Linked DNA regions of Tolumonas auensis DSM 9187. The main gene of each other region encodes a partner of the protein of the gene in region 2 in a complex. Links are inferred from orthologs where the notes say so. Each region holds a gene or a part of one and is shown on either strand. Other genes may lie near its edges.

Region 1 (15,387 bases), 450 kb from region 2 along the record:
TGTCGAGGCTATCACTTCCTGTAATCAGATCCTGCGTGATGCAGCAGCAGAAGATATCAATCTTCAGGTGCTGGATATCGGTGGTGGCTTCCCGGTCAATTACGGTGCAGATGGTGCAGATTTCGATATCTATGAATTCTGCGCCCCGATTCGTGAAGCATTAAGTCACACACCGAAAGGTATTCGCCTGTTGGCAGAGCCGGGACGCTTCATCAGTGCCCCTTGCATGACCTCTGTCGCCAGCGTTATGGGTAAAGCAGAACGTTTTGAGCGCACCTGGTATTATCTGGATGATGGGCTGTATGGCAGCTACAGCGGCCAGCTGTTTGACCATATCAACTACCCGAAATCAGCACCTTATGCCACAGGTGAAGCAAAACCAGCCGTACTGGCCGGCCCGACCTGCGACAGCATTGATGTACTGGCCGATGATATCGATCTGCCGGAATTGGATGTAGGTGATGTTATTGTAGGTAAGATGATGGGTGCCTATACCTGGGCTTCTGCTACTGAATTTAACTTCTTCCGTAAAGCCAGCATTCTGGTGATTGACAGCCAGGAAGCAATAGAGATAAAAGCAGTTGCTTAATACTGTTTCTAATCAGCTGGTTAAATAAAAAAGGGTAGTCGACTATGACTACCCTTTTTGTTCTTATCGTTCTTATTGCACTTACTGACGCGCTTCCAGCATCAGACGCTTCATTTCTGCCACAGCTTCAGGCAATCCACTGAATACAGCCCGCCCAATAATCGCATGACCAATATTAAGTTCAATCATCTCAGGAATAGCCGCAATTGCCTGTACATTCTGATAATGCAAGCCATGTCCGGCATTCACTTTCAAACCTTTTTTGGATGCATAAGCAGCCGCTTCAGCAATACGAACCAGTTCTTGCTGTTGTTCTTCTTCAGTCTCTGCATCAGCATAACGACCGGTATGGATCTCTATATAAGGCGCACCACTAGCAACCGCAGCATCAATTTGTGCATGATCAGCATCAATAAACAGTGATACCTGGGTACCCACAGCAGCAAGACGAGTCACCGCATCGCGGATCCGTTCCACTTGTGACGCGACATCCAGACCGCCTTCCGTGGTCACTTCCTGACGCTTTTCAGGCACCAGACAGACAAACTGAGGTTTGATCCGACAGGCAATAGACAGCATCTCTTCAGTGACTGCCATTTCCAGATTCATGCGCGTTTTGATAGTCTGACGCAGAATTTCAACATCGCGGTCGGTGATATGACGACGATCTTCACGCAAATGGACCGTGATCCCTTCTGCCCCTGCCTGTTCTGCCAATGCGGCTGCAAACACAGGATCCGGATATGCGGTACCACGGGCGTTACGCAACGTAGCCACGTGATCAATGTTCACACCCAATAAAATCTTGCTCACTCTGATCTCCTTGCTATAAATGCAGAATAAAGCTCCCTGCTTTTCAGGGGACGGTTACCTAATAATGCGGCAAACGCCTGACGACTAAAACGACGGGCCGCAGCTAAAATATATTCATCAGAAAAGGCCTGCTCTGCTATCCCAATGATTTCCCGACCAGAAAAAAAGGCATGATCACGCAGAGCTGTAGTGATAAATCCAGCTTCTGGTTCATAGCGATAATAACAGGCAGGGTCTATCGGTAAACAGCTATCAGCCGCATAACAAAAGTCTGCGCCATAACCTAATTGCTGCAGTAATAGTAATTCAAATTGCCGTAACAGTGGGGAAACGAGTTGTTGCTGATCGGCTAATGCCAGCAATGTCTGAAAATAGCCACTGAATAATCCGGGATATTCAGTGTCAGGTTCCAGCAAATAATAGAGCAGTTCGTTCAGATATAAGGCGCTGAATAATCGTTCTCCCTGCAATGCAACTTGCGGGCTTCGCGCCTCAAGCTGCAGCAAAGTTTTCAGACTGCTTTTCCCACCATAGTGGATATGAAGTGGCAAAAAGGGCTGAAGCAGCCCTTTTACCGAAGAACGGGGTGAGCGGGAACCTTTCGCAACGACGGATACCTTGCCCATTGAAGCGACAAACAGATCCACCAGCTGGCTGGTTTCCCGGTACGGACGGGTATGTAAGACAAAAGCCGGCGATAAATCCGGCTCAGTCATCACCATAACCTAAGCTACGTAAGGCTCGTTCATCATCAGCCCAACCGGATTTAACCTTGACCCAGAGTTCCAGAAAAACACGCTGGCCAAACAACCGTTCCATATCCAGGCGTGCTTCGGTGCCGATAACTTTGAGTTTTTCACCCTTGTTACCGATCACCATTTTTTTCTGACCTTCGCGCTCAACCAGGATCAGGGCATTGATATGAAATAATCCATCTTCTTCTACTTTGAAACGCTCGATTTCAACAGTAACAGAGTAAGGTAATTCTTCTCCGGTAAAACGCATCAGTTTCTCACGGATAATCTCTGATGCCATGAAACGTGAGCTACGATCCGTGATGTAATCTTCCGGAAAATAGTGTTCCCCTTCAGGTAACAACCGTTTAGCCATTTCACGGATTTTCTCGACGTTGGTACCCTTTTCCGCAGAAATCGGCAGGATTTCAGCAAAATTACCTTTCTGTGCCAGCATTTGCAGATGCGGTAACAGGATCTCTTTGTCTTTGATTACATCAACTTTATTGACAGCAAGCACGACCGGGCAATGCATATGGCGCAACTTATTCAGCACCATCTCGTCATCGTCAGTCCAGTGAGTGCCATCGACGACAAATACAACCATTTCCACATCACCCAGAGAGCTTGTGGCAGCACGATTCATCAGCCGGTTGATCGCCCGCTTTTCTTCAATATGAAGACCCGGTGTATCAACAAATATGGTCTGATAAGCACCCTGTGTATCAATACCCAGAATACGATGACGTGTAGTTTGTGGTTTACGGGAAGTAATACTGACTTTCTGTCCCAGTAACTTGTTTAGTAAGGTCGATTTACCAACATTTGGCCGACCTACGATTGCGACAAAACCGCAGTAGGTTTTTTCTTCAGTCATGTTAATTGCTCCAGAGCTCTTTCAGCAGCGGCCTGCTCAGCCTTTCTGCGGCTGGAACCAACACCAACGAACGCAGCCTCAATATCATCGATCGCACATTCAACAGTAAACTGCTGATTATGTGCTTCCCCTTTAACATCAGTTACCGCATAAGTTGGTAACGGACGGCGACGCCCCTGCAGAAACTCCTGCAGACGAGTTTTCGGATCTTTCTGCTCAACACCCGGACGAATTGAATCCAGCCGTTCGTTGTACCAGTTCAGCATTAATGTTCGGATCCCATCCAGATCACTATCGAGATAGATCGCGCCGATCAAAGCCTCAACGGTATCCGCCAGTATTGATTCCCGACGATAGCCACCGCTTTTCAGTTCACCCGGCCCAAGGATCAGATAATCACCCAGCGCAAATTCACGGGCCAGTTCAGCCAGTGTTTTTTCGCGGACTAACGTCGCCCGCATCCGGCTCATATCCCCTTCGCTTACATTCGGGAAACGATGATAGAGTACTTCGGCGATAACCAGACTTAAGATCGAATCACCTAAAAACTCCAGACGTTCATTATGACGGGAGCCGGCGCTACGATGAGTGATAGCCCGAACTAATAAATCTTTGTTCTGAAACGGATAGCCTAGCTTTTGCTCTAAGCGTGATAATTTATCATTCACTGAATACTGCCTATACGATTAAAACGAACACCGGTCGGAATCCACCCAGGCACAGAACTACCCTCCGGTCGGTCGAATTCAAAACTCATCCAGATAGCAACCGCTTTCCCGACCAGATTGCGTTCCGGTACAAATCCCCAGAAACGACTATCCAGACTGTTATCGCGGTTATCCCCCATCGCAAAATAATGCCCTTCAGGCACAACCCACTCGCCTGCTGGCTGTCCGGATTGCTGGTAATACTGACCTGCGCGATCCGGAATAAGGTTATTTATCAAAATATCATGGCTTTTAACTGTAGTTAGTTTCTCGGAGTAATGTTCCAGAGGCATTCCCAACTGAGTGAACATCCCGCTTTCAACAAACTCCGTTTCAACTTTTTTCAGCTGAGGACAAATTTTACTGTCCTTGCAAGCGGGCTGCAGATAAAGCTCTTTATTACGGAAAATAATTTTATCGCCGGGTAATCCAATGATGCGTTTGATGTAATCAATACCCGGATTCTCCGGATATTTGAATACAACAACATCGCCACGTGCTGGATGACTGGTTTCAATTAAAGTACGGTTAGTTACGGGTTCTTTCAGGCCATAAACATATTTATTGACCAGAATAAAATCACCATCAAGCAATGTCGGCATCATCGAGCCGGATGGTATCTGGAATGGCTCATATAAAAATGAGCGTAAAATCAATACTGCTGCGATGACCGGAAAGATGCCTTTGCACTGTTCCACCCAGACCGGTTCAGTCATTAGTTTTTCAATAACCTCTGCAGTCAACGGAGCATGTGCAGATTCCTGTGCCTGCCGAGCTTTCGCAGCCCTGAAACGAACAAGCACCCAATGATCTAATAACCAGACAAGTCCTGTCACCACAGTGACAGCGACCAGAATCAATGCAAAAGTGTTAGCCATTAATTAATTATCCTTTCCAACATGCAGGATTGCGAGGAATGCTTCTTGCGGCACGTCAACCCGGCCTACAGATTTCATTCTCTTTTTACCCTCTTTCTGCTTATTGAGCAGTTTTTTCTTACGGCTGACGTCGCCACCATAACATTTAGCTAATACGTCTTTGCGCATCGCTTTTACGGTACTACGTGCAATAATATGATTTCCAATTGCAGCCTGAATAGCAATATCAAACATCTGTCTTGGGATCAGTTCACGCATTTTTTCAACCAACTGACGACCGCGGAATGGCGCATTATCTTTGTGTGTGATAATAGCCAGCGCATCAACCCGCTCACCGTTAATCATAATATCCAGACGAACCATATCCGCTGCATCGAAGCGTTTGAAGCCATAATCCAGAGAGGCATAACCCCGGCTGGTTGATTTCAAACGATCAAAGAAATCGAGCACAACTTCCGCCATCGGAATTTCATAGGTCAACGCAACCTGATTACCGTGATAAACCATATTGGTTTGTACACCACGTTTTTCTATACACAGCGTAATAACGTTACCCAGATAATCCTGAGGTACCAGAATATTACATTCAGCAATTGGCTCACGTAATTCCTGAATGTTATTAATAGCAGGCAAGTTGGACGGACTATCAATATGAATGATCGTGCCATCTGTCTGAACGATTTCATACACTACCGTTGGTGCAGTAGTGATCAGATCCAGATCATACTCTCGTTCCAGACGCTCCTGAATGATTTCCATGTGCAACATGCCCAGGAAGCCACAGCGGAACCCAAAACCTAATGCAGTTGAATTTTCTGGTTCATAAAACAGTGATGCATCATTCAGCGACAGTTTTTCCAGTGCATCGCGGAATGATTCATAATCATCAGATGAAATCGGGAACAGACCGGCATAAACCTGTGGTTTCACCTTTTTGAAACCTGGCAATGCAGATTCAGCACCATTTTTGGCAAGGGTCAGTGTATCGCCAACAGGTGCGCCATGAATATCTTTGATACCGCAAACAACCCAACCTACCTCGCCACAATTTAAGGCCAGAGTATCTTTCTGTTTCGGCGTTGAAATACCCAGGCGATCAACACCCCAGGTCTGACCTGTGCTCATGACCTTAATTTTATCGTTCTTTTTCAGAGAACCATTTTTAATCCGGACCAGTGACACAACACCCAGATAATCATCAAACCAGGAATCAATAATTAATGCTTGCAACGGTGCATCCGGATCACCTTCCGGAGCGGGAATTCTTTTTACAATTTCTTCCAGTACGTCATCTACACCCAGGCCTGTTTTAGCTGAGCAACGCACGGCATCCATGGCATCAATGCCAACAATATCTTCAATCTCTTCCGCAACACGTTCTGGCTCAGCCTGCGGTAAATCGATCTTATTCAGAACCGGAACAACTTCCAGATTCATTTCCAGTGCGGTATAGCAGTTAGCCAACGTCTGGGCTTCAACCCCCTGACCCGCATCAACAACCAGCAATGCACCTTCACAGGCAGCCAGAGAACGAGACACTTCATATGAAAAGTCCACATGTCCGGGTGTATCGATGAAATTAAGCTGATAGGTTTCGCCATCGTTAGCTTTGTAATCCAGCGTAACACTCTGCGCCTTGATCGTGATCCCACGTTCACGTTCAAGATCCATGGAATCCAGAACCTGCGCCTGCATTTCTCGTTCGCTGAGACCGCCACACATCTGAATCAAGCGGTCTGACAGTGTGGATTTACCATGGTCAATATGGGCAATAATAGAGAAGTTACGAATATTTTTCATGAGGTCTTATTTATCTGATGGCATGTAATTAACGATAATTTGAGCAGGATTTTACTGGATTAGTAGCAGCAGAGCTATGATTAGTAGTGACTGATTGCACTCGCGCTCTGAATGAGCACAAGGCAATCATTAATATTTCAGTTACAACGGTTCTGCATGACCGGAATAGTGACTCCGAGAATAACCGGTTTATATTCGGCATTGGTTAATCTGGCCGATCGGAGACGCATCAGCATGAACCCGACATATCCTCCCAGAACCGCACCCGCTATGGCAGGCCACTCTTCTCCGGCAACAGAAAATGCTTGCCCGATACCGGCTCCCAGCATGATAAAAAACAACGGCAAAATATAAACCAGCAAGGCACCTTTCAGCAGTCCGTTTTCCGGAATGCCAACTCTGACCTGCTGTCCGATCTCCAGCGGCAGTATGCATGCAATATCAATAATATGATCGCCATGCCCCTGACCGTCATCCATTCCGGAACTGATAGCACAGCTTGACTGATGATGGCAGTGACCGCAGGCTGATGCACGTTGATATTCAACACTGACATAACCCGCCCGGGTGGCCACAACCGTGGCAATAGCTTCAATCATCGTAATCCCCTTACTTATTTGCCCGAATAGTCTCTGCTATACGCCGCAAACTGAGCAAAGGCAGCTCGCCTACTACAGTCAACGTGACACCATCATCCCGGTTAATACTGAAAATGGATGTGGCGCCATGCATCGCAATTTGTTCCTTTTCCCGGCCCTTAGTTTCTGCTGATGAGCGGGAAATATAGACAGAGACATCCACCAATCCATCACTAAGCATAAAGTAGTCCACTAACTCGTCACTACCGATCAGTTTATGCTGATCAGACGATAGCGGGACAAACCCCGAAGGTAACCAACCCAGAGTCCACTGATGCGATGCAGGCTCAGCACGATAAATATCGTGGCTGGTTGCAGCCGGAGGCACTTTCATAGAGGCGAGCGTTTTGATGTTTGTAGAATTTTCAGATAGTAAACGAAAATCAATGCCCAGATACTGCTCCACCAGATTACCCTGCGCGTCATTAACATCCAGACGCAATAGAATGCCAGTTTTCTGCTCTAACCATATGATAAAACTATATTTACTATCTTCTTTGGCTGTCAGGCGAACCAGTTGCGCTACCTGTCCGGCAATACGACTTTTCCCGGTGCTGACTACCTCGTAATATTTAAGCAGAGTCTCCGGTGAAGAATTCAGCATAGAAAACCACAATCCCGGTAACTGTGATTCCTGCAACGTATAAGATATTTGTGCAGACTCAGCAAATGTTACCTGCTTATTTTTTCCAAGATATTCAATTGGCCGGCCACTCAATGTCAGCAGATGCGTTATTTCTGTCCTGTTATTCCAGCCATGCGTCAGACGTAACGGCTCAATGTTATTTTGTAGTATATGCGCCATTACCAACTCAAAATTGTTGTGATGATAACCGCGCTGCATCTGAAATAACAAAGCCTCTGCCGATGGTTCTGCGGAGGCTTTAGTTATGAATGAGCCAATTAAAAAGAAAGTTAAAACGATACGATGCATCAAAATTCAATTACCGCTCAGCAGGTGATAAACGTTGTTGTAACTGATGATCCTGAATAAAACGAGCTATTCGCTGGCGCTGCTCCTGTAACTGCTGCTCAGACATAGCCGATGATTTCTGTTGCGACGTGTTAATTCGTTCAGAATTATAATTCACACTAACCGGCATAGCAGAGCCACCACCGACAGGAACTGTGTTAAGCACAGGTCCCTGCTTAATACTGGTATCAGTTTGCTGATATTGCTGAACACCGACGAGAACGACCACAGCCACTGAGGCTGCGATACCATATTGCCCGGCAACCTGAATAAATTTTTTTACATTTGGTTTGACTGCAGAAAGTAAAGAAAGGCGCGGCTTAGGTGCTAAAACAACAGGCTCCTGCTCTAAGGCGTCAGCTATACGCTGTAACAGAGAGAGATCAAGCTGTTCTGGTAATTCATCACGTAAGGCATCACCAATCAAATGATAACGCTCCCACGTTGCTGATGCAGACGGATCATCCAGCAATGCTTTTAGTGATTGCTCAGACTGCAACTGATTATCCATCAGGGCTGAAACGCGTTCTTTTGATATTGTCATACTAACCCGTTACTCCATTTCAAAGCAGGATAATCCTAATCTATTCCCTGCAGTATGGTCTTAAGACGATTATCAATAACTTCCCGAGCCCGGAAAATGCGGGAACGAACCGTACCGACAGGACATCCGATTACTTCGGCGATCTCCTCGTAGCTCAATCCCTCTATCTCCCGTAGCGTAATGACTGTTCGTAAATCTTCAGGTAATGACTGCAATGCATCCACTACCGTCTTGCGAACCTGGTCGGATGACAGTAAGCGTTCCGGACTGGCTATATCACGTAATGCATCACCTGAATCATATTGCTCTGCATCACTGATATCGACATCCATTCCCGGCGGACGGCGGCCATTAGAGACCAGATAATTCTTTGCCGTATTAACCGCAATACGATACAGCCATGTATAAAAAGCACTGTCATTTCTGAATGAAGGCAAGAAACGATAAGCACTTATAAACACTTCCTGAACCACATCAGCGATATCACCAGGATTACTTACATAACGACTCACCAGATTCATTATCTTCCGTTGGTATTTAGTTACCAGCAGATTAAATGCCTGTTTATCACCACGTTGCACTCGCTCAACTAACTGTTGATCGATCTCTATATCGCTCATATCGACGCCGATTTCCTCCAAATTTCCACTATCGGCCCGAAGTAGCACACTTAATCAGACAATATTTTTGGAGAAAAGTTCTGTTCTCTGCAAAAAAACGTGATCCGGGCTGTACCTGACCATCAGTTGGGCTAGTATAAAGCTTTACTCATCAAGGCCAATGATACTTATGAAACAGAATGTTGAATACTCCTGCGATGTTTTGATCATTGGCAGTGGTGCCGCAGGCCTCACTTTAGCATTACGCTTGGCAGATCATGCAAAAGTGATGGTATTGAGCAAAGGACCCTTAAGTGAAGGGGCTACCTATTATGCCCAGGGAGGCATCGCTGCTGTTGCTGAAAAAACAGATAGCGTCGAATCACACGTAAATGACACGCTGAATGCAGGCGCCGGTCTATGCGATAAATCAATTGTTGAATTTACCGCTCAAAATGCAAAAGAGTCGATCGACTGGCTGATCCAGCAAGGTGTTCCTTTTGATAAAGAAGAAGGAAGTACTGAGGATGGCGAACCATCATATCATCTGACACGCGAAGGCGGACACAGTCATCGACGGATTTTCCATTCAGCCGACTCAACAGGAAAATCTGTTGAAGTCACATTAGTTGATCGGGTAAGACAACATCCGAATATCCAATTAATGGAACGGTTCAACGCCGTTGATCTGATCACAACCAGAAAGCTTGGTATTCCAGGAAACCGGATATTAGGTGCTTATATCTGGAACCGAACCAAAGAACAGGTCGAGACCGTCAGAGCCCGGTTTGTAGCACTGGCAACTGGTGGTGCATCTAAAGTTTACCAATATACTTCCAATCCGGATGTCAGCTCCGGTGATGGTATCGCTATGGCATGGCGTGCCGGTTGCCGTGTTGCCAACATGGAATTTAATCAATTTCACCCAACGACATTATTTCACCCTGATGATCGCAACTTCCTGCTGACCGAAGCATTGCGTGGTGAAGGCGCATTACTGAAACGCCCGGATGGTTCGCGTTTCATGCCGGAGTTCGATCAGCGTGCAGAGCTCGCTCCACGCGATATTGTCGCACGGGCAATCGACTATGAAATGAAGCGTCTGGGTGCTGACTGCATGTATCTGGATATCAGTCATAAACCTGCTGATTTCGTCCGTAAACACTTCCCTACTATTTATGAACGTTGTCTGAAACTGGGAATTGATATCACCAAACAACCAATACCCGTTGTTCCGGCTGCGCATTACACGTGTGGCGGGGTAATGAGTGATCAGTTCGGACAAACGGATATCCCGGGTCTCTATGCCATTGGTGAAGTATCATATACCGGTCTGCATGGCGCTAATCGCATGGCATCAAACTCTATACTGGAATGTATTGTTTTCGCGCAATCTGCAGCAAAAGATATTGAAGCCCGTTTGCCGATGAGCAGCATGCCACCTTCATTACCGGCATGGGATGAAAGTCAGGTCTCAAACTCAGACGAAGAGGTTGTTATTCAGCACAACTGGCATGAATTGAGATTATTCATGTGGGATTATGTTGGCATTGTGCGCACGAATAAGCGACTGGAACGGGCTAAACGACGAATCGATCTGCTCAAGCAAGAAGTGCATGAGTATTATGCAAACTTCCGCGTTTCAAACAATTTACTCGAATTGCGCAATTTGCTGCAGGTTGCAGAGCTGATAGTACGTTCAGCGATGGCTCGTAAAGAGTCCCGAGGGTTACATTACAATCTGGATTACCCTGAACAACAGGATAATCCGGCGCCAACAATTCTGATTCCGGGCGACTACTGAGCCCGCATAGTAATCCGCCGGGCAATCCGGCGGTATTCAGCCTCATGCATGCTGTCAGAGAACAACCACAAATGTGTTGTTTTTTCCCCGTGTAACACAAGCCAGATAAAGCCATAACCAACTTTAGACGTTGGAGTAATATGATAAAATTTACCATCCATAAAGACTTCATCACCACGCATTTCAAAAATAAACTGGCGGTGATAGGCATGGTACAAAGACCAGAAAAAAGAGCATCCCCACAAAATAAAAAACATCAGCCACAGATGACCGTGCAAACTGATCCATGCTAACCATCCAAGAATGATATGGCTAATCAGCAGAAATAACTGGTGGTGATATGATGGTTCAACCCGAATGACGTGCCTGATGTTTTTCACGGATCACTCCCAATATAGACTGTAATGATAGGTCTGACGGTGCCTCTGAACGTAACAGACAATAAAACAACTCCAAATCAGAGCATTCAAGCACACGCCGGAAATCATCCTGTAGTGACTCAGAAAGCCCCATGTAATCATGTTCAAGAAAAGGGGCCAGGATCGTGTCCAACTCCAGCATCCCCCGGCGACAAGCCCAGCGTAGTCTTGACAATTCAGCACTCATATCATGATTTCCTCTGATAATCTCAGCAATATCAGCTGACAAACAATAGCCCGTTATTTACCATGAATTACCATCCCAAAGTGGAAAACCATGATGAATGAAAGACTTTTATTCCCTTCTGAGCCCAGTGTATACCATCTGGATGATATAACCGTGATCCGTTTGGAAGGTCCTGATGCAGTCAAATATCTGAATGGACAGGTTACCTGTGATGTTATGGCGTTAAATCCGGGCCAGAGCATTCTTGGCGCTCACTGTACCCCCAAAGGGAAAGTATTGGCTGTTTTCAGGTTGTTCAAACGAGAACAAGATCTGCTGCTGATCTATAAAAAAGAACTGACTGAAATCCAGCTGGCTGAACTAAAAAAATATGCTGTTTTTTCTAAAGTTACAATTACTGATGTCAGCGACCAGTTTGATGTTTTTGGAATAGCAGGCACAGGAACAGATGCATGGCTAGCCACCGGTCCCGGTGCAGACAACATTCAATGTCAAATCAATCCTGATCGCTGGCTCATACTGAGCGAGAAACAACAGCCACTGGAACTTAAGCTCCCCGAATGTCCGGCCACGGATTGGAGAGGATTAGATATTCTTGACGGACTTCCCCAGTTTGGTAAGAACGCACAGGCTGAATTTATACCCCAGGCATTCAATTTACAGGCATTACATGGCATTAGTTTTACAAAAGGCTGCTATACCGGCCAAGAAATTGTAGCCAGAGCCAAATACCGGGGTACCAATAATCGCGCACTCTTTATTTTAAAAGGCACATCCGGCCAGCCAGTGAATACAAATACCGTTATCGAACGCCAGATAGGAGAGCAATGGCGTGTCAGTGGCACAATACTGGATGTGTGGCAAAAGCAGGATCAGGTTTTACTGAGCATCATTCTTGCTTCAGATACCCAACCAGATAGCCGGTTTCGGGTAGAAAATGATCAAGGCACTACTTTCACTTTAGTTCCATTGCCTTACACGCTGGAATGAAATAAATCCGACAAAATCCCGGCTGCATTTATCGGTCGGGACTTTAAATTCAGTCCTGATGTTCCCATATATGTTTTATTGTTAATACCGGTGCTCATACCAGAAAATAAATTCCGCCGATTAAAAAAACAAATTGGTTACACTTTGTTTTTTTAATCGGAAATAATAATTAACAATTAAAGATAATCAGCAACCATTAAACATAAAAAAACACACTATCTATATTAAGTTACACAACTGTGTATATTGTTTCTCAAACAACAAATAAGAAACAATCCCATATGTGATCTATATTTTATTTCTATATTTATTCCCTTCTGAGAAAAATTAATTCAACTATGATTAACCTTGTTGAAATACACAGAATATAAATAGTGGTTTCCCTAAATTGAAACCCGTGTAATTCAATCCATTAATAGGACGCACACTCCTCAGGAGCTCACTAATATGAAAAATTTGTTCGGAAGTCTTCAACAAGTCGGTAAGGCGCTGATGCTGCCTGTATCCGTACTGCCTGTAGCAGGTATTCTGCTGGGCGTCGGTGCAGCTAAATTCAGCGTTCTGCCAGCGACTCTATCATCTGTTATGGAACAAGCAGGTGGTGCAGTATTCGGTAACATGGCCCTGCTGTTTGCTATCGGTGTTGCACTAGGCTTCACTAAAAACGATGGCGTTGCAGGTTTAGCTGCTGCTGTTGGCTACTTCATTCTGACCAAAACAGTAACCGTTGTTGCACCGTTACTGGCTGGCTTAGACCCTGCTGCTGCTGATTTCGCAGCTCAGGCCGATAAAGTTTCAAACGTTGGTGTACTGGGTGGCGTTATCGCCGGTGGTATCGCTGCGTACATGTTTAACCGTTTCTACCGCATCCAGCTGCCTGACTATCTGGGCTTCTTTGCCGGTAAGCGTTTTGTACCACTGTCAACCGGTATCGTAGCTATTGCGGCTGGTGTAGTACTGGCTTTCGTATGGCCTCCAATCGGTGGTGCTATCAAAGCATTCTCCCACTGGGCTGCATATCAGAACCCAGCTCTGGCATTCGGTATCTACGGTGTTGTTGAACGCTCACTGATCCCATTCGGTCTGCACCACATCTGGAACGCACCATTCTTCTTCGAAGTAGGTGAATATACCAATGCTACAGGTCAGGTATTCCACGGTGAAATCGCCCGTTACATCGCTGGCGACGCAACTGCAGGCAACCTGGCTGGTGGTTACATGTTCAAGATGTACGGTCTGCCAGCAGCTGCTATCGCTATGTGGCACACTGCTAAACCAGAAAACCGTGCAAAAATCGGCGGTATCATGGTTTCAGCTGCGCTGACTTCATTCCTGACCGGTATTACTGAGCCAATCGAATTCGCATTCCTGTTCGTAGCGCCAGTTCTGTATGCAATCCACGCTCTGCTGGCTGGTTCAGCGTTCGTAGTCATGATTCTGCTGGGCATGAAACATGGTACTACATTCTCTCACGGTTTGATTGACTACCTGGTACTGTTCTCTCAATCCTCTAAAGGTTTGATGTTCCCAGTAATCGGTCTGATCTACGCAGCTGTTTACTACACTGTATTCCGTGTAGCAATCACAGCGCTGGATCTGAAAACTCCAGGCCGTGAAGATGAATCAGCTGATGACGTAGTGCTGTCTGGTACTGAAATGGCTGGTGAACTGGTAAGTGCTTTCGGTGGCAAAGAGAACATTGCTAACCTGGATGCATGCATCACTCGTCTGCGTGTTAGCGTGAAAGACATCGCTAAAGTAGACCAGGCTAAACTGAAATCACTGGGTGCTGCAGGTGTCGTAGTTGCAGGTTCAGGCGTGCAGGCAATCTTCGGTACCAAATCAGACAACCTGAAAACTGATATGGATCACTGGATTAAAGCACATTAATTAAATAAGAAACTCAGGTTTCCATTTTAGCCCCTCCTCTGGAGGGGTTTTTTATTTATTGAAATTCATATTTAATAATCCCATCAGAATTTAAATACGCATTTATATTTCTCTGCATTTTCTTATTATTTATTTTTCACAAAAAAATATATAGGAAGCCTTCAAGTGAAGGCTAAAGCCAAAAAAGAAACCGGTTACACTTGTTTTCGTTGTGAAGTGTTTCGTAATAACAAAGAAGAAAAAGAAACAGCAAGAAACCAATAAATAGTTTATTAATAATATCTTACATCCTTATCTATTGCCTTTTCATCGCTTGGCATTGAAAATTACACTTACGATCAATGCTTCGTTTTTCATCAATATCGTCACTCGATCGATGTTTCTGTTTACTTGCAAAGATCGCTATCAAATTTTGATGACTATAAAAACATTCTGGTTTTCCCTATCAAAACACTCATCAGGAGTTCTTAAATGAGTAATGCATTTGCAAATTTGCAAAAAGTCGGTAAATCGCTGATGTTGCCGGTTTCCGTACTGCCTGTAGCAGGTATCCTGCTAGGCGTCGGATCCGCAAACTTCAGCTGGTTACCCGCAGTAGTTTCACAGGTTATGGCTCAGGCTGGTGGTGCCGTATTTGGCAACATGGCTCTGATTTTCGCTATCGGTGTAGCCCTCGGCTTTACCAATAACGATGGTGTTGCAGCACTGGCAGCGACTGTTGGTTATGCGATACTGACTAAAACGATGACTGTTGCAGCACCATTTATTGCCGGACTTGATCCATCAGCGCCTGATTATGCAGTTGCTGTAGAACATATGTCTAATACCGGTGTCCTAGGTGGTATTATTGCCGGCGCTATTGCCGCATTCATGTTCAATCGCTTTTACCGGATCCAATTACCTGAATATCTGGGCTTCTTTGCCGGTAAACGTTTCGTGCCAATT
Region 2 (15,079 bases):
GCTGGTTTCACACAGGCGATGCCGGCTACTGGCAGGACGACTCACTGGTGATCACCGGGCGCATCGACAACCAGTTCATCAGCGGTGGTGAAAATATTCAGCCGGAACAGATCGAACAGCAATTGCTGCAACATCCTGCTGTGGCGCAGGCCATCGTAGTACCGGTAGCGGATGCGGAATGGGGTATGCGCTGTGCCTGCTTTATCGACTGGCAACAATCAGCGATCTCATTCAGTGAACTGACCGACTGGCTGCGCCAATACCTCCCCGCCTACATGCTGCCGAAACAATGGCTGGACTGGCCGGAATTACCGGCAGGACAACTTAAGATACAGCGGGCGGAATTTAAACGACTGGCAGAAACGAAAAATCCCGCCACAGTGAAGTGAACGGGATAATTAGTGGGGTTGGCCTGTAAGCCGGGTTCTGTTCCGCTTGCGCGGTGGCAGCCATTCCTCTAGGCCTGAAATCGCTCGCAGGCTCAAGCAACCTACCCGCTTCCGACGCGGGCCGCGACATGGAAGCCTATTTGGTCTTGCTCCGGGTGGAGTTTACCGTGCCACGAACTGTTGCCAGTCGCGCGGTGCGCTCTTACCGCACCCTTTCACCCTTACCTGATCCCTTGCGGGCCATCGGCGGTTTGCTCTCTGTTGCACTGGTCGTAGGCTTACGCCTCCCAGGCGTTACCTGGCACCCTGCCCTGTGGAGCCCGGACTTTCCTCCCTCCTGTTTGTCTACCCGAAGGCACAACAACAAGACGGCGACTGCCCGGCCAACCCCGCGCGCATTATAGGGAGGTTACGCCCACACAGCAAACTATCTCTCAGAATTCTGCTTTTCTAAGCCCCACGCATACAGTGCGTTCTTTTTCACACCATAGATTTCCGCCGTCAGCGCGGCCGCTTTTTTCAGCGGTAAGTCACTCATCAGCAGCGTCAGCGTACGCAATACTTCCGCCGGTAACTCATCGCTGTTGTCTGGTTTACCTGCTAGCATCAGCACAAATTCACCACGGGTACGGTTATCGTCTTCCTGCAGCCACACCAGCATTTCAGAAAGTGGCAGGCTGTGCAGGGTTTCAAAGGTTTTAGTCAGTTCGCGGGCGATGACAATCTGACGCTCGCCAAATACCTGCAGCATCGCAGTCAAGGTATCAATCACCCGGCGCGGCGATTCATAAAACACCATGGTGCGGGTTTCATCAGCCAGTGCCTGCAGGCGATCATCCTTGCCTTTTTCTTTGGCAGGCAGAAAGCCTTCAAAGACAAAGCGATCGGTAGGTAAACCGGCCGCACTCAGTGCGGTGATAGCGGCACACGGGCCTGGCAGTGGCACGACTTTAACGCCGGCATCACGACAGGCTTTCACCAGGTGATAGCCCGGATCACTAATCAGCGGCGTACCGGCATCGGAGATCAACGCAATGCTTTGCCCCTGCTGAATACGCTGGATCAGCACCCCCGCCCGCTGCTGTTCATTGTGATCATGCAACGCCAGCATCGGCACCTTTACATCCAGATGCTGCAGCAGAATACCGCTGTGCCGGGTATCTTCCGCGGCAATACAATCAACGGACTTTAAAACCTCGATGGCCCGTAACGTAATATCCGACAGGTTACCAATCGGGGTCGGTACGATATACAGACAAGGTGATATAGTCATGAAAACTCCTGTCGAAAATTTGTGTCGTTCCGGTGTGACGATTACACTAGAGGCCAGACGTTGGTAGCTTGGAGATAAATCTTGAGCCGGATTAGCAAGTTGCGCACTGTACCACATTTCTGGTGGCTGTTTGCCATTGTCCTGTTGTTGTCAGGTTGTGCTGCCGGAAATCGCGATAGTAGCGTGGATAACGCGCCGTTGTCTGCTTTCGGTCCATTAACACACGATAGTCAGTGGTATCTGTCACGTATTGATAGTGCCTCCCCCGAAGATCGCTTTGCATTACAGGTGCTTGCAACCCGCCGCCTGATTGCCGATGGCGATCGTTCCCAGGCGAATGCGGTGCAGCAACAGCTGGCCAGAGAAGCGACGACTCCGCGGCAAACAGTTGCCTTGCGCCTGTTAAATGCCTTACAGCTGGGCAAAGACGGACAGTCAAGCAAAGCGCTGAACCGGATTGCCGGGATTGACCTGCGCCCGTTAGACAGCAATACCGTGCAATTTTACTATCGCCTGCAATCTGAACTGTTGTTAAAAACCGGTCAGAAAACGGCAGCTGCGAATAGTCTGATCTCACTGGATCCTTATCTGAAGGGGGATCTTGCCAGTAAAAACCAGCAACAGATCTGGCTGTTATTGCAAGACAGCAACAGCAATACCCTGAAGAACTATGTCAGTGCAGCTAACCGCATGAAGCGGGAAAAAGCCGCAGGCTGGTTGGAGCTGACACTGATAGCAAAAGAGCCGAAAAATCAGAGCCAGTTATTTGCTGACTGGCAGAAACGTTATCCGGGACATCCGGCTGCCGCATTTTTTACCCCGGCAACCGATACTTCGGCTCAGCCAGTCATTGCTGAAAGCACGGGTATCACGCCAACCGCAGGCATTCAGAAAATTGCCGTTTTCCTGCCACTGTCCGGCAAACTGGCTGAACCGGCAAATGCACTGAAAAGCGGTTTGGAACAAGCCAATATCGCGGCAGGCAACAAGTTCACTTTCACGTATTACGATGAAAACAGCCTGTCGATGCCGGAATTAATAACCAAAGCACAGCAGAACGGTGCACAACTGGTTATCGGACCTTTGCAGAAAAATAAAGTAGAGCAGCTGTCAGCCAGCAATGTAACGGTACCGGTACTGGCGCTGAACCAGCTGGGTAATCAGCCTGCAGCCGATAACCTCTACTATTTCTCGCTGTCTCCGGAAGATGAAGCGGCCCAGATTGCACAGAAAATTCATGAAGATGGTCTGAAAAATCCGTTGTTATTACTGCCATCCAACGCGCTTGGCGATCGTACTGCCGCTGGCTTTAACAGCTACTGGCAATCGCTGGAAATCGGTGAGGCTACTGTTGCCAAATTCCGCAGCCGGGATGAACTGTTAACCTTGTTACGTCAGAAATTAGGCGGAACAGGAACAGCGCTGCAGGCCGGTCAAATCCAGTCACTGGCGGATGATCCGGCCAGCGATCCGAATCGGGTTGACGCCATTTTCATGCTGGCATCGGCATTTGAAGCATCTAACATCAAATCCAGTGTTGATATGATGCTGGGTGACTCACCGGTACGGCCGACCTACTATCTGGGTTCGAAAAGTAACAGCAGCGGTCTGAGAGCCGATGTGGCGCTGGCATTAAATGGTATGCAACTGGGTGATATGCCCTGGATGCTGAACCGTATGCCGGAGGAGTTAGCCAAAGCAACCGCCGCGCTGCCTCAGGCCAGTGGCGATCAGTTACGCTTATATGCCATGGGCTATGATGCCGGTAATCTGGTGAATCAGCTGAGTGAACTGCGCCAGAATCCGGATATGACGCTGAATGGTCTGACAGGCGTACTGCATGTCACCACCGATGGCGTCATCCTCCATGATCTGGTTTGGACTCGTTACACTAACGGGCAATTAACAACCAATGAACCAGCACTTGCTCAACCCGCCGTTCAGCAACCGGCGCAGTAAAGGTCAACACTACGAACAGCAGGCCCGATGCTTTCTTGAGCAGCAGGGGCTGCTGTTTGTCTGCGCCAACTATCACTGCCGTCAGGGCGAATTAGATTTAATCATGCGGGAACGGGACACACTGGTGTTTATTGAAGTCCGTTTCCGGGCTTCGCGTGACTATGGTGGCGCGTTATCTTCGGTCACTCCCGCCAAACAACATAAGATCCGGCATACTGCCCGTTATTATTTAATGAGTCAGCACATCAACGAAGCACATCAGGCTTGCCGTTTTGACATAGTATCGTACGATGACGGGCAATGTAGCTGGTTAAAAAACGCATTTTAGGAGAAGCGGTTTGGATCGGATCAGAGAAAATTTTACCGAAAGTATTCAGACAAAAATCGCGGCTGCCGAAGTACTTTCCGAAAGTATCCAGACGGCAGCGCAGATGCTGGCGATCTGTCTGCTGAACGGTAATAAGATCCTCGCCTGTGGTAACGGAGCCTCCGGAGCACTGGCACAAATATTTGTTTCTCACCTGATGAGTCGTTTTGAGACTGCCCGGCCGTCATTGCCAGCCATTGCGCTGACCTGCGATGGTAATCTGATGAGCTCGCTCAGTCATTACGGCAAATTTGAGGATGTCTACGCGCATCAGATCCGCGCGCTCGGTCAGCAGGGCGACATCCTGTTGCTGATCACCACTGAAGAAGACAACCGGGAATTGATTCATGCGGCAGAAGCCGCGTTATCACGCGATATGACGATGGTGATATTAAATACCGGCCATGGTGGTGAACTGGCCGGTTTACTCGGGCCGAGTGACGTTGAAATACGCTGTCCTTCCGCGAGGTTTTCCCGCATTCTGGAAGTCCATTTACTCGTCCTGAATTGTCTGAGTGATCTGATTGACCAGACGCTGTTCCCCCAATAACTGTTGAGGAATTGTTATGTTGCGTAAACTGCTCCCATTATCATTGGCCAGTTTATTACTGCTGCAAGGTTGTGTTGGTGTGTTACTGGCGGGAGGTGCCGCCACCGGTGTCGTTGTAGCCAAAGACCGACGCTCTGTGACCGCGCAGATGGATGATCAAAAGATCGAGTTAAATACCCGGAATGAGCTGTCTGATCGCACCGATATATCACGGATCAGCCACATTTCGATAAACAGCAATAACGGTATTGTGCTGCTGGTCGGACAAACGCCGTATCGCAAACACAGCGATGAAGTGAAAGCCATGGCCGAGCGTCAGAACGGTGTGCGCAAAGTTTATAACGAAATCAAGATCACTGAACCGACTGGTTATGATATCCGCACCAATGACAGCTGGATCACGTCAAAAGTCCGTACCCGACTGATTGCCGAGAAAAATTTCGATAGCAGTCATATCAAGGTAGTGACCGAAGATAGTCAGGTTTTTCTGATGGGCATGGTGACTCGTGATGAAGGCGAACTGGCAGTGGAAATTGCCCGTAATGTCTCCGGTGTCACCAAAGTCATCCGGGTGTTTGAATACGTTCAGCAGTAAAATTTATGCAATAAAAAAGGGAATCTATCGATTCCCTTTTTTATTTATTTGATTATCCGCAACGTCGGCCGGCCATCAGGGCGGGGCGATGGTGATTTATCGCCATCGGTAACATCCGTTTTTTCCGCTGGTGCAGGCTGAACTTCCTGCCATGCCTCATAGGCTGACTCTGGCGGGAAGAAAGTACCGGCACCATTTTCCCGTGAATGGATTGCCAATACGGCAGCCATCGGGATATAGAGCTGTTGTGGAACACCACCAAAACGGGCATTAAAGCTGATCGCTTCGTTGTCCATCGTGAAGGCCACCACGGCCTGCGGTGCAATGTTCAGAACAATCTGCCCGTCCCGTGCATACTGCTGCGGTACTTGTACCATTCTGGCATTGGCATCCACCAGCAGGTGCGGTGTCATGTCATTGTCCAGCAGCCATTCATAGAACGCCCTTAACAGATAAGGGCGACTGGGCGTCATGTTCGGTACCATTACAGTGGTCCGTTACGCATTTCGCGTTCAATATCAGTCAGTGAAGCCTGAAATGAATCGCGATCGAACAGGCGGGTCATATAAGCTTTCAGCTCTTTAGCACCTTTGCCCGTAAATTCAATACCCATTACCGGCAAACGCCACAGCAATGGTGCCATGTAGCAGTCTACCTGGCTGAATTCTTCGTTCATGAAGTAAGGATATTCCTGGAACAGTGGTGCCATGGCTTGCAAGCTTTCACGCAATTGCTTGCGGGCTGCTTCTGCATCCGGTGCATTGTTCAGAATCTTGTCTGCCAGTGTGTACCAGTCCAGTTCAACACGGTGCATCATCAGGCGGCAGTTACCACGAGCCACCGGATAAACCGGCATCAGCGGCGGATGTGGGAAACGCTCGTCAAGATATTCCATGATGATACGGGAGGTGTAGAGCACCAGATCACGATCAACCAGAGTAGGAACGGAGTTATACGGGTTTAACTCCAGCAGTTCTTCTGGCAGAGCGTTTACATCTACCATGCAGATATCAAAGGTCACGCCTTTCTCGGCCAGGACGATACGTACCTGGTGACTAAACATGTCATTGCCGGAGAACAGGGTCATGACGGAGCGCTTGTTGGCAGCGAAAGCCATTGTTCCCTCCATTCAGAACAAGAAAAATACGATGGCAGCGCCATCATTAATCCGGGGTGTATTACGTGGGTAACACAAGCAGGCTAGCTAGTATATCAAATTTTCAGCAGTTTGAGGATAGAACTATGTGAGTTGTTCGCCTTGATCTTCGCTTCTGGTAAACTAACCGTCACCATTATCCCCGGGAGAATGCCATGCCGGAAGCAACTGACAACAGCGCGATCCGCCTTGATAAGTGGCTCTGGGCTGCTCGTTTCTACAAAACCCGTGCATTGGCACGCAGCATGATCGAAGGTGGCAAAGTGCACTATAACGGTCAGCGCTCTAAACCGGGAAAACTGGTCGAAGTCGGTGCTATGCTCCGGATCCGTCAGGGACATGATGAAAAAGAGGTCCGGGTGCTGGCATTAAGTGTGCAGCGCTTATCCGCGGCGCAGGCACAATTACTTTATGCCGAAACGGACGAAAGTATTGTGAAGCGGGAGCGGAATGCCGAAGCTCACCGGCTGAATGCGTTATATGCACCGCACCCCGACACTAAGCCGGACAAAAAACAACGACGCGACCTGATGCGTTTTAAACAAGGCGAGTGATGCTCCGGCGTCGTTCCGAATTTAACACTGAGAATATCTGACATGAGCCAAATTCCGGATCAACTGCATCGTTTTATATTTGAAAATTATGAAGTGCGTGGCGAGCTGGTTCAGCTGAACCAGACCACTAAGGATATATTGGGTGGTCACCACTATCCGCTGGCAATCCAGCGTTTACTGAGTGAATTGCTGGTCGCCACCAGTCTGCTGACCGCGACGCTGAAATTTGAAGGATCGATTACTGTGCAACTGCAGGGCGATGGCCCGGTACGGTTTGCGGTAATTAATGGCGATCATCAGCAGCGGCTACGCGGTGTGGCCCGCTATGAAGGTGTGATTGCTGAAAATGCCGGTCTGCATGAGTTGATCGGTAAAGGTCATATGATGATCACCGTGATCCCGGATGAAGGTGAACGTTATCAGGGGATCGTCGCGCTGGATGGCGACACTCTGGCCGCCTGTCTGGAAGGTTACTTCGCACAGTCTGAACAGCTGCCAACCCGTATCTGGCTCAAAACCGGACTGAATGAAGAACAGCCGAAAGCGGCAGGTATGCTGATCCAGGCCATGCCAAACAGTAACAGCGAACAGCATGCGCTGGATTTTGAACATATCGTGACCCTGACCGATACCATCAAGAGTGAAGAACTGCTGGATCTGCCGGCCGAAGAAGTGCTCTATCGTCTGTATCACCAGGAAGAAGTCCGTCTGTTTGACCCGCAGGCCGTCAGTTTTGTCTGCACCTGTTCACGCTCACGTTGTGAAGCCGCATTACTGCAGTTAGGTAAAACGGAAGTCGATGCGTTACTGGAAGAGCATGATGAAATCAGAATGGACTGTGATTACTGCGGTACTGAATATCATTTTTCTGCCAGCGATGTAGAGAAAATCTATAACGACCAGCTGACGCCACCGGAAACATCACAAGGCGTACTGCACTAAGTATTTTTCCAGATAAATCACCGGCTAGCGTTTTTTTAACCGCTAGCCGGCTTTTCTGCTATCTGTTTTAACTGCGTATATTCCCATCTCAAATGGCTACATTCTGCCGCTCTGATCGCAAAATGCATTTAATCCCTAAAAACTGTAAGTTCATCCACAGAATTTGAAGTAACCGGCATAAATAACGGCAGAAGTCCCTAAACTGAATCCAGTGATACTGACTCCCCTACTGGTCACGCACAGGAGCAAAATTATGACGACTGCTGGTTTAGACCTGGAACGCTACGGTATTTGTAACGTAAAAGAAATTATCCGTAATCCATCATACGATCAGTTATATGAAGAAGAGCTGAATCCCAATCTGGTTGGCTATGAACGTGGTGTCGTGACCAAACTGGGTGCAGTAAAAGTGGATACCGGTGTATTTACCGGGCGTTCACCAAAAGACAAATACATTGTCATGGATGATATGACCCGCGACACCGTCTGGTGGTCAGAAGGCGGTAAGAATGACAATAAACCAATCACGCCGGTTATCTGGTCTGAACTGAAAAAACTGGTAGCAGAAGAGCTTTCCGGCAAACGGCTATTTGTGATTGATGGTTTCTGCGGCGCTAACCCCGACAGCCGTCTCAGTGTACGAATTATTACTGAGGTTGCCTGGCAGGCGCATTTTGCCAAGAATATGTTTATTCGCCCCAGTGAAGCGGAATTAGTCAATTTTGAGCCGGATTTTGTTGTTCTGAATGGTGCTGAAACTGTTAATCCGAACTGGAAAGAACAGGGCCTGAATTCAGAAAACTTCGTTGCCTTTAACTTAACCGAGAAAATGCAGGTTATCGGCGGCACCTGGTATGGCGGCGAGATGAAAAAAGGGTTGTTCTCGGTGATGAACTACCTGCTGCCGCTGAAGGGTATTGCATCCATGCACTGCTCTGCGAACGTCGGGAAAGACGGCGATGTGGCGATCTTCTTCGGCCTGTCAGGCACCGGGAAAACCACACTGTCGGCTGATCCGAAACGTCTGCTGATCGGTGATGATGAACATGGCTGGGATGATGACGGTGTCTTCAACTTTGAGGGCGGTTGTTACGCCAAGACCATCAAACTGAGCAAAGAGGCAGAGCCGGATATCTATAACGCGATCCGCCGCGATGCATTGCTGGAAAACGTGATTGTCGATGCGGAAGGTAACGTCGATTTTGATGATGGTTCACTGACTGAGAATACCCGTGTTTCTTATCCGATTTACCACATCGAGAATATTGTAAAACCGGTCTCGAAAGCTGGTCCGGCGAAAAAAGTGATCTTCCTGACCGCAGATGCCTTCGGCGTACTGCCGCCGGTATCGAAACTGACGCACGATCAGACCCAATATCACTTCCTGGCGGGTTTTACCGCCAAGCTGGCAGGCACCGAACGAGGTGTGACAGAACCAACGCCGACCTTCTCGGCCTGCTTCGGCAAGGCATTCCTGTCATTGCATCCGACACAATATAGCGAGGTGTTGGTCAAACGGATGGAAGCTGCAGGTGCCGACTGCTATCTGGTAAATACCGGCTGGAATGGTACCGGGAAACGTATCTCCATCCATGATACCCGAGCCATCATTGATGCGATTCTGGATGGCTCGATCGATAAGGCCCCCATGAAAACACTGCCAATCTTTAATCTGGCGATGCCGATCGATTTGCCGGGGGTGAATCCGCAGATCCTCGATCCTCGTGACACGTATGCGGATCCGGCGGAATGGCAACGCAAAGCGGAAGATCTGGCGCAACGTTTCATCAAAAACTTTGCGCAGTACACCGATAATGAACAAGGTAAACGGCTGATCGCGGCGGGTCCGCAATTACCCTGATCAACTATCCGGCTAAAGTAACAATTATTGTGCATCATAGAGAAGAGCCACATTGCGTGGCTCTTTTTTTGAGTATAATTTGCTGCTTTTTCTGCAGCCCTTATGCAGCAAGGGCTGCAGAATTATCAAGTATTTCCGTCACAGAAAATCACTTTTTTTTACCTGCTGCCGCGTTATCCAAATCTTCCAATTCCCTGTTTTAGATCAAAAAACCACTAACTATGTTCCTGCATAAAATCGCAATATATAGTTAAATCCACCGCAAGATGAACTATATATAGTATTACCACCACAACGACACACAATGTCGGATTAGCACGAGGGCTATAAAAAATGCAAGCAAAACCGCTGGTAATCAAACGCGACGGATGCCGCGTATCGTTTGATGGCTCACGCATATGGCAGGCAGTTGCAAAAGCTGCTGAAGCTGTAAACGTAAGAGACGACGCGTATTGCGCCTCAGTAGCTGGTCAGATCGCTTCCCTGTTAGCAGGACGCGATGAAGTCGATATCAGTGAGGTACAAACACTGGTCGAAAACCTGTTGATGGAAGGTCCGCACAAGAAGCTTGCGCGTGCTTACATCGAATATCGTCACGACCGTGATTTAGCGCGTGAAAAACAGGGACGTCTGAATAAAGAGATCCAGGGATTGATCCAGCAGACCAATGCCGAACTGCTGAATGAAAATGCCAACAAAGACAGCAAGGTGATCCCGACCCAGCGTGACTTGCTGGCCGGTATTGTGGCGAAACACTACGCCAAACAATATCTGTTACCCCGCGATGTTGTGCAGGCACATGAAAAAGGCGAAATCCATTTCCACGATCTGGATTATTCTCCTTTCTTCCCGATGTTCAACTGCATGCTGATCGATATCGAAGGTATGCTGACACACGGCTTCAAGATGGGTAACGCCGAGATTGATACACCAAAATCTATCTCTACCGCGACCGCCGTCAGCGCGCAGATCATCGCGCAGGTAGCCAGTCATATCTACGGTGGCACCACGATCAACCGCATTGATGAAGTGCTGGCCCCTTATGTGACCAAAAGCTACGAGAAACACCGTAAGGTTGCGGAAGAGTGGCAGATCCCGGATGTGGAAGCCTATGCGCATGCACGTACTGAAAAAGAGTGCTATGACGCCTTCCAGTCACTGGAATATGAAGTAAACACGCTGCATACCGCGAATGGCCAGACACCGTTTGTGACGTTCGGTTTTGGTCTGGGTGAGAGCTGGGAATCCCGCCTGATCCAGAAGTCGATCCTGCAGAACCGTATTTCCGGTTTGGGTAAAAACCACAAGACCGCGGTATTCCCGAAACTGGTATTCGCGATCCGTGATGGCCTGAATCACAAGAAAACCGATCCAAACTACGATATCAAGCAACTGGCGCTGGAATGTGCCACCAAGCGCATGTATCCGGACATTCTGAACTACGATCAGGTTGTGAAGGTAACCGGTTCATTCAAGACACCAATGGGCTGCCGCAGCTTCCTGGGTGTTTATGAAGAAGATGGTAAACAGTATCACGAAGGCCGTAATAACCTGGGTGTGGTCAGTCTGAACCTGCCGCGTATTGCACTGGAAGCCCGCGACGAAGCACACTTCCATGACCTGCTCGACAGTCGCCTGCGTCTGTGCAAGAAAGCCCTGATGGCGCGTATTGAACGCCTGAATGGTGTGAAAGCACGTGTCGCACCAATCCTGTATATGGAAGGGGCTTGTGGCGTTCGTCTGAAAGCAGATGATGATGTTTCTCAGATCTTTAAAAATGGCCGTGCCTCTATTTCACTGGGCTATATCGGCGTGCATGAAACCATCAACGCACTGTATGGCGATAAAGTGCATGTATTCGATGATGAAGTGCTGCGTCAGAAAGCGATTGGGATCGTACAGAAACTGCGTGATGCCGTGGATGCGTGGAAAGAAGAAACCGGCTACGGCTTCAGTCTCTACAGCACGCCAAGTGAAAACCTGTGCAGCCGTTTTTGTAATCTGGACACCAAAGAATTCGGTCTGGTTGATGGTGTGACGGAGAAAGGTTATTACACCAACAGCTTCCACCTGGATGTTGAGAAGAAGGTCGATCCTTACGCCAAACTCGACTTCGAGATGGCTTATCCGGCCATCGCGAACGGTGGTTTTATCTGTTACGGCGAATATCCGAACCTTCAGCATAATCCGGAAGCGCTGGAAAACGTCTGGGATTACAGCTACTCGCGGGTGCCCTACTACGGCACTAACACACCAATTGATGAATGCTATGAATGTGGCTTCACCGGCGAATTCAATTGTACCAGTAAAGGCTTTGCCTGCCCGAAATGCGGCAATCACGATTCGAACAAGGTGTCTGTGATCCGCCGTGTTTGTGGTTACCTCGGCAGCCCTGATTCCCGCCCGTTCAACGCGGGTAAACAGGAAGAAGTGAAACGCCGGGTAAAACATATCTGAGTGAGCTGAACCCTGCTAACGAAACCGCCGGATGGGAAACCTCCGGCGGTTTTTTATTTAGATGCATACCATAGTTCATTAATATGTCTTTTGGCTTCGCTTATAAACAGCAATTTTTCCTGTTCCGAACAGATATCATCAGGATCTGGTAAGTTTGGAAATAATTCATAAAGGACATATTCCGAAGTATATTCCGATATAAAAGGCAGCGCTTTTGTATTCTTGAAATGCAGAGTAGTCAGCTCGTCGGGAGCATCTTCCATGACGTAACAACCTTCCTCCCCTGAAGTAGAAAATAGCTTTCCGCCCTCAAAGAAAATAGTTATCCACTCCGGGTCATCTTTATCGGATGAGATTGTATATACGCTAAGATAGTTATCACTTTCAGAGAACTTTATCCCGGTAAAAGAGGCTCCTGGATTGCTAGAAATACAAGAAATCACATCCTCATAATTCATTATGAATTTCTCCAATCAGCGTCTGAAGCGAATGACAATCAAAGTGAATAACTATCAAAATTAACGGCCTATTAACCTAACTTTGGTCCTGCTTTTACCAACTCAGCACCAGCTGGTGTATCAGTATATTGCTCGAAGTTATTAATAAACCGGGTTGCCAAATCTTCTGCTTTCTCTTTCCAGACAGAATTATCAGCATATGTATTACGCGGGTCGAGGATATGGTTATTTATCCCGGATAACGCGACCGGCACTTCCAGATTGAAGATCGGTAAAGTGTGTGTCTCCGCTTTGGCAAGAGAACCGTCCAGAATCGCATTGATGATGGTTCGGGTATCCTTGATAGAAATGCGCTTGCCGGTGCCATTCCAGCCCGTATTTACAAGGTAGGCCTCTGCATTAACTGCTTCCATTCGTTTTATCAGTACCTCAGCATATTGCGTCGGGTGCAGAGTCAAAAATGCAGCCCCAAAACAGGCAGAAAACGTTGGAGTTGGTTCAGTTACGCCCCGCTCTGTACCTGCCAGCTTGGCGGTAAAACCAGAAAGGAAATGATACTTGGTCTGTTCTGCCGTTAAACGGGATACCGGCGGCAATACACCAAAAGCATCAGCAGTCAGGAAGATCACCTTTTTCGCCGGACCAGCTTTCGAGACCGGTTTTACAATATTCTCGATGTGATAAATCGGGTAAGAAACACGGGTATTTTCCGTTTTACTGCCATCGTCGAAATCGACCTGACCATGAGCGTCGACAGCGACATTCTCAAGCAGCGCATTGCGACAAATAGCGTTATAAATTTCGGGTTCAGCCTGCTTTGAAAGTTTAATTGTTTTGGCATAACAACCACCCTCAAAGTTGAAGACACCGTCATCATCCCAGCCATGTTCATCATCGCCAATCAGTTGACGTTTCGGATCGGTAGACAGCGTTGTTTTGCCCGTACCTGACAAACCGAAAAAGACAGCAACATCACCAGCAGCGCCGACATTTGCAGAGCAATGCATGGATGCAATATCTTTCAGCGGCAGCAGATAGTTCATCACCGAGAACAGGCCTTTTTTCATTTCTCCGCCATACCAGGTGCCGCCAATTAACTGCATTTTCTCGGTTAAGTTGAAGGCAACGAAGTTTTCAGAATTTAACCCCTGCTCCTGCCAATCAGGATTTGAGCATTTAGCACCGTTCATCACGATGAAATCAGGTTCGAAAGTAGCCAGACTTTTTTCATCAGGACGAATAAACATGTTTTTTACAAAATGGGCCTGCCAGGCGACTTCGGTAATAAAACGGACGCTTAAACGAGTTTCAGGATTTGCACCACACCAGGCATCAACCACAAATAAGCGTTTGCCGGAAAGCTGTTTCGTAACGAGAGACTTAAAGTGCCCCCAGGTTTCCTGGGATATCGGGTGGTTATCATTTTTACCTTTCCCCTGGTCACTCCACCACAACGTGTCACGCGTTAAATCATCGCGGACAATGTATTTATCTTTAGGCGAACGTCCTGTAAAAACTCCCGTATCAACCGCGATAGCGCCAGATTGCGTGACCACACCTCGTTCATATTCATCCAGACCTGGTTTTGTTTCTTCGCGTAATAACGTGTCAAAATCAGGGTTGTAAATAATCTCAGCAACATCAGTAATGCCAAGGTCACGAATATGTTTTTTAACCGATTCACTATAGGACATTTAAAAACACCCACCTAATAATCTGTGTATGAATGCGTCTATATAAAGACATTGTTTGTTATTAATAAATGAAGTCACGTTCAATCTGAATGAAACGTTTGATGTGTTTGTTTCTGGTTGTATGTTACTGAAAGCTTCATTTATACACACGAAGAGTTTATAAATTAAAATTTATTATTTTATTTAAAACTTATTTAATTACATTTGTATGGTGTTAATAAAAATAAAACTTTAAAAACCATACCGGTCAATCTCCCCATTAAACTGGGGAGACATTCATCTGTGCGCTGGTATTACGATTCTGGACTATCGGATTACTCAATCGACCAATGCCACTGATTTCAACTTCAATCAGATCGCCACTTTTCATAAACAGAGGCGGATTACGCTTTTTACCAACCCCGCCCGGTGAGCCGGTAATAATCACATCACCTGGTGATAATGGGCTGAATGCTGAAATATAGGCGATCAATTCCGGTACTGAACGTACCATATTCGCGGTATTGTCACTCTGAACCTGTTGACCATTCAAATACGTATGGATTGATAACTGCTGCGGATCTTCGATCTCATCCGTAGTAACCAGCCATGGACCGAAACCGCCGGTATTCAGCCAGTTTTTACCCGAAGTAAACCAGGAATACTGCATATCACGGACAGAACCATCCATGAAGCAGCTATACCCGGCAACATATGATAAGGCATTTTCCTTACTCACATTCATGGCTGGTTTACCAATAATGACAGCCAGCTCACCTTCATAATCAAATTCGTTTGTACTGGATGGCTTCACCAGTGGACAATCATGACCCGTTAATGTGTCG

The links.
Region 1: the proteins of TOLA_RS02210 (region 2) and TOLA_RS04335 are in contact, whole or in part, in a crystal structure (PDB 1YFN), measured with the Escherichia coli proteins. The link is inferred for Tolumonas auensis DSM 9187 from one-to-one orthologs.

What each region holds. Positions count from the first base shown.
Region 1 is NC_012691.1:917,887-933,273, reverse strand. What follows is about bases 6,768-9,766. They hold TOLA_RS04335 (sigma-E factor negative regulatory protein), read right to left. Parts: upstream 8,554-9,766; coding sequence 7,981-8,553; downstream 6,768-7,980. Other genes in these bases: nadB (L-aspartate oxidase), read left to right, coding at 9,343-9,766; rpoE (RNA polymerase sigma factor RpoE), read right to left, coding at 8,589-9,173; TOLA_RS04340 (MucB/RseB C-terminal domain-containing protein), read right to left, coding at 7,008-7,970; TOLA_RS04345 (SoxR reducing system RseC family protein), read right to left, coding at 6,768-6,997. In the rest of the region: TOLA_RS04380 (type III PLP-dependent enzyme), read left to right, coding at 1-589; pdxJ (pyridoxine 5'-phosphate synthase), read right to left, coding at 671-1,402; DNA repair protein RecO, read right to left, coding at 1,399-2,118; GTPase Era, read right to left, coding at 2,111-3,013; rnc (ribonuclease III), read right to left, coding at 3,010-3,681; lepB (signal peptidase I), read right to left, coding at 3,678-4,598; lepA (translation elongation factor 4), read right to left, coding at 4,602-6,398; more of TOLA_RS04345, read right to left, coding at 6,536-6,767; more of nadB, read left to right, coding at 9,767-10,956; TOLA_RS04320 (protein YgfX), read right to left, coding at 10,950-11,336; TOLA_RS16445 (FAD assembly factor SdhE), read right to left, coding at 11,305-11,562; tRNA-modifying protein YgfZ, read left to right, coding at 11,653-12,552; ptsG (PTS glucose transporter subunit IIBC), read left to right, coding at 13,000-14,442; ptsG (PTS glucose transporter subunit IIBC), read left to right, coding at 14,914-15,387. UniProt on the Escherichia coli protein: An anti-sigma factor for extracytoplasmic function (ECF) sigma factor sigma-E (RpoE). ECF sigma factors are held in an inactive form by an anti-sigma factor until released by regulated intramembrane proteolysis (RIP).
Region 2 is NC_012691.1:468,142-483,220, reverse strand. The notes cover bases 3,893-6,583. They hold TOLA_RS02210 (ClpXP protease specificity-enhancing factor), read right to left. Parts: upstream 5,607-6,583; coding sequence 5,178-5,606; downstream 3,893-5,177. Other genes in these bases: hslR (ribosome-associated heat shock protein Hsp15), read left to right, coding at 6,445-6,583; sspA (stringent starvation protein SspA), read right to left, coding at 5,618-6,250; dolP (division/outer membrane stress-associated lipid-binding lipoprotein), read left to right, coding at 4,555-5,133; TOLA_RS02220 (SIS domain-containing protein), read left to right, coding at 3,960-4,538; TOLA_RS02225 (YraN family protein), read left to right, coding at 3,893-3,949. Also shown: menE (o-succinylbenzoate--CoA ligase), read left to right, coding at 1-389; rsmI (16S rRNA (cytidine(1402)-2'-O)-methyltransferase), read right to left, coding at 817-1,662; TOLA_RS02230 (penicillin-binding protein activator), read left to right, coding at 1,762-3,621; more of TOLA_RS02225, read left to right, coding at 3,575-3,892; more of hslR, read left to right, coding at 6,584-6,843; Hsp33 family molecular chaperone HslO, read left to right, coding at 6,886-7,785; pckA (phosphoenolpyruvate carboxykinase (ATP)), read left to right, coding at 8,039-9,646; nrdD (anaerobic ribonucleoside-triphosphate reductase), read left to right, coding at 9,980-12,103; TOLA_RS02180 (hypothetical protein), read right to left, coding at 12,157-12,561; pckA (phosphoenolpyruvate carboxykinase (ATP)), read right to left, coding at 12,633-14,255; TOLA_RS02170 (fumarylacetoacetate hydrolase family protein), read right to left, coding at 14,515-15,079. UniProt on the Escherichia coli protein: Enhances recognition of ssrA-tagged proteins by the ClpX-ClpP protease; the ssrA degradation tag (AANDENYALAA) is added trans-translationally to proteins that are stalled on the ribosome, freeing the ribosome and targeting stalled peptides for degradation.